2 regions of the Clostridium swellfunianum genome follow, and region 2 is predicted to be linked to the other one. Evidence: a T-box and tRNA genes for the amino acid it is inferred to sense, from the RefSeq annotation. Region 2 holds a T-box; the other holds one or more tRNA genes.
What was found. A T-box is a leader RNA that pairs with one kind of tRNA and senses whether it is charged. The one in region 2 lies ahead of argS (arginine--tRNA ligase), so its partner is inferred to be a tRNA-Arg.
Positions count from the first base shown of each region.

Region 1: it encodes a tRNA-Arg, which carries the amino acid that the T-box ahead of argS (arginine--tRNA ligase) is inferred to sense. The anticodon was not compared.

Region 1 is NZ_JAMOFV010000006.1:2,815,634-2,818,112, reverse strand. Features, by position in the region: gene serS (serine--tRNA ligase) at 1-1,067, shown strand, start outside; tRNA gene NBE98_RS13445 (tRNA-Ser) at 1,267-1,357, shown strand; tRNA gene NBE98_RS13440 (tRNA-Ser) at 1,371-1,461, shown strand; tRNA gene NBE98_RS13435 (tRNA-Arg) at 1,511-1,587, shown strand; gene NBE98_RS13430 (manganese catalase family protein) at 1,864-2,479, shown strand, end outside.
Region 2 is NZ_JAMOFV010000006.1:4,215,118-4,217,596, forward strand. Features, by position in the region: gene argS (arginine--tRNA ligase) at 1-1,292, opposite strand, end outside; T-box leader at 1,487-1,798, opposite strand; gene NBE98_RS20055 (C40 family peptidase) at 1,956-2,479, opposite strand, start outside.

The sequences.
Region 1 (2,479 bases), 1.4 Mb from region 2:
AGCCTATAATGGCTGAAATGAAAAAGGTTGGAGAAGATATAAAGGTTTTAGATGCAGACCTAGCAGAAATAGATGATAAGATCCAAAACATTCTTCTTAGAATACCTAATATTCCAAATCTAAAGGTTCCAGAAGGAAAGTCAGATGCTGACAATATTGAGATAAGAAAATGGGGAGAGCCTAATAAATTTGCTTTTGAACCAAAGGCTCATTGGGAACTAGGAACTAATTTAGATATTTTAGATTTTGACAGAGCAGGAAAAATTACTGGTTCAAGATTCACGGTATATAAAGGCTTAGGTGCAAGACTCGAAAGAGCTATAATAAATTACTACTTAAATACTCATATAGATGTAGCAGGATATACCGAAATAATGCCGCCATTTATGGTTAATAGGAAGAGTATGACTGGAACAGGACAGCTTCCAAAGTTTGAAGAGGATGCATTTAAGATTGCAAATACAGATTATTTATTAATACCTACAGCTGAGGTTCCAGTAACTAATTTATATAGTGATGAAGTATTAAATGGTACTGACTTACCAATAAAGCATGCTGCTTATAGTGCTTGCTTTAGATCAGAAGCAGGCTCGGCAGGAAGAGACACAAGAGGACTTATAAGACAACACCAATTCAATAAGGTGGAGCTTGTTAAGTTTACTAAGCCAGAACAATCTTATGAGGAATTAGAAAAGCTTACTAATGATGCAGAAAGAGTACTTCAGGGGTTAGGACTTGCTTATAGAGTAGTTAGACTTTGCAAAGGAGATTTAGGATTTTCTTCAGCAATGACCTACGATATAGAAGTTTGGATGCCAAGCTATAATAGGTATGTTGAAATATCAAGCTGTAGTAACTTTGAAGACTATCAGGCAAGAAGAGCCAATATAAGATATAAAGAAAATCCAAAGGATAAGCCTCAATATGTCCATACATTAAACGGATCAGGTGTTGCTATAGGAAGAACTGTAGCTGCTATACTTGAGAACTTCCAAAGAGAAGATGGAACAATTGAGATACCGGAAGCTTTAAGACCATATATGGGTGGAGCCGAAGTTATAAAATAATTATAAGTTCAAAAAGAACGATTGACAGGAGTAATTAATTACAGTATTTTTGGTAATACTATAATTGGCTTGTTAATTGTTCTTTTTGTTAATTTAGAAGTATTTATATATAAAAGTTACAGATAAAATTAAAAAAATCCTATTAAAAATGTTGACACTATAAAAAGCTTTTGTTATAATAAATCTTGTCGTTAGACGTGGAAAGATGGTCGAGTTGGTTTAAGGCACCGGTCTTGAAAACCGGCGTACGGGTGACCGTACCCAGGGTTCGAATCCCTGTCTTTCCGCCATTTTAATATTTTTGGAGATGTACTCAAGTGGCTCAAGAGGACGGTTTGCTAAACCGTTAGTAGGGGTAACTCTAGCATGGGTTCGAATCCCATCGTCTCCGCCATAAAAGCACCTAACTTAGTTTAGGTGTTTTTATCTAAACTCAATAATATGCGATGGTAGCTCAGTTGGATAGAGTAGCTGGCTACGAACCAGTTGGTCGGGGGTTCGAATCCTCTCCGTCGCACCATAAAATATTGAAAAAACAGGATTTGCAGAAATGCAAATCCTGTTTTTTTTATGTAATAATTAAGATAATACGAATTGAGATTAAGGGATTAGTCAGAAGCACCTTAAATAAAAGGCTAAAGTAACTATATCATATACATCTTATTGTAAAACAAATGATTATTATAAATTCTAAATCCTAATACTAATGGTTATCGATAAGAAAGCTTCGTATAATATCTTGATAAGGTTTAATACTAACTCTGAGTCAAAAAGATGACAGGGAGGAAGAAGATAGATGTTTAAACATGAAAAACAATTATTAAGAGAAGTAAAAGTTGAAAGGCCAAACCCACAGTATGCAGTATTGATGCAGGAGCAGCTTGGAGGTGCAAATGGCGAGTTAAAGGCTGCCCTTCAATACCTTTCACAAAGCTTCAGAATTAAAGATCCAGCAATTCATGATCTGTTTTTAGACATTGCTGCAGAAGAACTTAGCCATATGGAAATGGTAGCTCAGACAATAAATCTGCTTAATGGGCACGCAGTAGATTTTACAAAGACCATGGCGGGAGAAATAGAAACACATACATTAACAGGGTTGGCACCTGGGCTTATTAATTCATCGGGTCATCCATGGACTGCTGATTATGTTAACGTAACTGGAGATATAGCAGCTGATTTATTGTCAGACATAGCAGCAGAGCAAAGGGCTAAGGTAGTGTATGAATACCTTTATCGTCAAATAAATGATAAGTACGTAAAAGAAACTATAGATTTTCTATTAAATAGGGAAGAAGCTCATAATGCGTTGTTTAGAGAAGCGCTAAACAAGATTCAAAATGAAGCTTCAAATAGAGATTTTGGTGTAACGGCGGATTCAAGGCTTTATTTTGACTTATCAACACCAGGGG
Region 2 (2,479 bases):
ATTATATCTTTTTCTCTATTGTTCTTAAGGTATGTGAATACTATAGATCCAATACCTATCTTCTTAGCTACCTCTTCCTTATTTTCAAGGTTTGGATTCTTTTCATTTATTACTTCTAAAGCCTTAACTACAGCTTCATTTAATAGTTCTTCAAGATAAATAGCATTACCGCTTCTTGTTGAGAACTTTCCCTCAGCAAACTTCACAAGACCAAAGCCAACATGCTTGCAGTCATCAGCCCAGTCATGCCCCATAAGTTTTATAGTGGTAAATACCTGCTTAAAATGTAAAGCTTGTGAAGTTCCAACAACATAAATATTCTTATGAAAATCATATGTTTTTTTTCTATAAAAAGCAGCTGCTAGGTCTCTTGTAGCATAAATTGTTGCCCCATCAGACTTTTTAATTATACATGGAGGCATATTGTATTCATCCAGCATTACTACCTTTGCACCATTGCTTTCAACCAATAGTCCCTTTTGTTCTATCTCGTCAACTACAGCATCCATCTTATCACTGTAGAAACTTTCACCAGCATAAGAATCAAAGTTTACGTTAAGCATATCGTATACTCTCTTAAATTCCTTCAAGCTTAATTCCTTAAACTCATTCCAAAGTCTAACTTCCTCTTCGCATCCGTCTTCAAGGTTCTTAAAATGTTTTCTTGCAATATCTTCAAGAGAAGGATCTTTTTCAGCCTCATCATAGAATTTAACGTAAAGCCTTTCAAGCTCACGTATTGCATTTTTGTGAAGAGCTTCTATATCTACCCACCTATGGTAAGCAGCTATAAGTCTTCCGTATTGAGTACCCCAGTCTCCAAGGTGATTAACTCCTATGGCCTTATAGCCTTCGAAATTCATAAGTCTATATAGCGAATTACCTATAACTGTAGTTGTAAGGTGTCCTACGTGAAAGTTTTTAGCTATGTTAGGTGAAGAATATTCAACCACAACATTTTTTCCCTCTCCAATTTTGGATGAACCATATTTGTCTCCTTCTTCAAGAGCCTTATCTAAAGTCTCCTTTATAAACAAAGACTTATCCATGAAAAAATTTAGATATGGTCCAAGGTTTTCAATCTTTTCAAAGCCTTCTTTATTTATTTTTCCCTGAAGTTCCTGAGCTATCATAACTGGAGCTTTTCTTAAAGCCTTTGAAAGCTGGAAGCAAGGAAATGCAAAGTCTCCCATTTCTGACCTTGGTGGAATCTCTATAAGTCTTTCTATTAAATCAAGTTCTAAATCAACATGCTCCTTAATCCTTTGCGCAACTAGTGCTTTGTAATCCATAAAACCATCTCCTTTAATATATTTACTTTTTTGATGAGTTAAGTCTTTAACATTTTAACTATAACTAGATATCTAGATAAGAAGATAAGAAGATAAGAAGTTAAAAAGTTAAATTTTTACACACTATATGCTTTCCATATGCAGACCACAATAAACACATCATTATATGTATATAAAAAGCCCGCCTCTAAAAATATAGAGACGGGCATTGTATCCGTGGTACCACTCTAGTTGATGCAAATATAATTCACATCCACTCGAAACTTTAACGCTGTCAGCGGCTTGCCCTACTCATGTAGAAAAACAACACCAAGATAATTTACAATCTGCTAAAAGCAATGAAGCCTCGCAATTTTATCATCTTATAAATAGATTTACGTTTGTTTTCGTATACTTCAGGCAGCTTCTCAGAGGCTCTCTTCCTTTTTTATATTCTGCAAGGCTTCCACCCTTCCCTGCTCTCTTTAAGAAATTCAAAAAAGTACTCTTCTCATCAAAGAATTTTTCTTTAAATATTTACACTATATTATATTATTGTATTCAATTTGTGTCAATATATTCTAGAGCAATTCTTTCAATATGGCTTTAAGTGTACTTCGTTCGTTATCAATCTCCTTTGCTGCTTTTATCTCTAACTGTCTAACAATATGTTTCATAAATTTTTTATTTCATAACTCTTCTAGCTGTAATATAATCCGGCCTACTATAAGATGATATTTTTACAACATCACCAGTTCTTGGCGCATGAATATACATTCCATTGCCAACATATATCCCCATGTGACTTGGACTTCCTCCCTTGCCATAGAAAACTAAATCTCCCGGCTGGAGTTCGTCTCTAGAAACAGAATAACCGTCATTTATTTGATTATAGGTTGTCCTTCCTAGGTTTATTCCGAAGTGCCTGTACACATATTGAGTAAATCCTGAACAGTCAAATCCTGCTGGTGTAGTTCCACCCCACTTATAAGGCGTACCTAAAAAATTGGATGCGTAAGCTACTACGGCATTGCTTGAAACTGATACAGCTCCTCTAGATGGTGTATATTTAGGTGTTGAGTTTCTTATTGATTGTATTTGTCTTAAGGTTTCATTTAATCTTGCCTGCGATTCATTTACCTCGGCCGCTAACGATCTTTCTTGCCTTTCTGCCTCTTTAATCAGCTCATTTTGCTCGTCCTTACTTA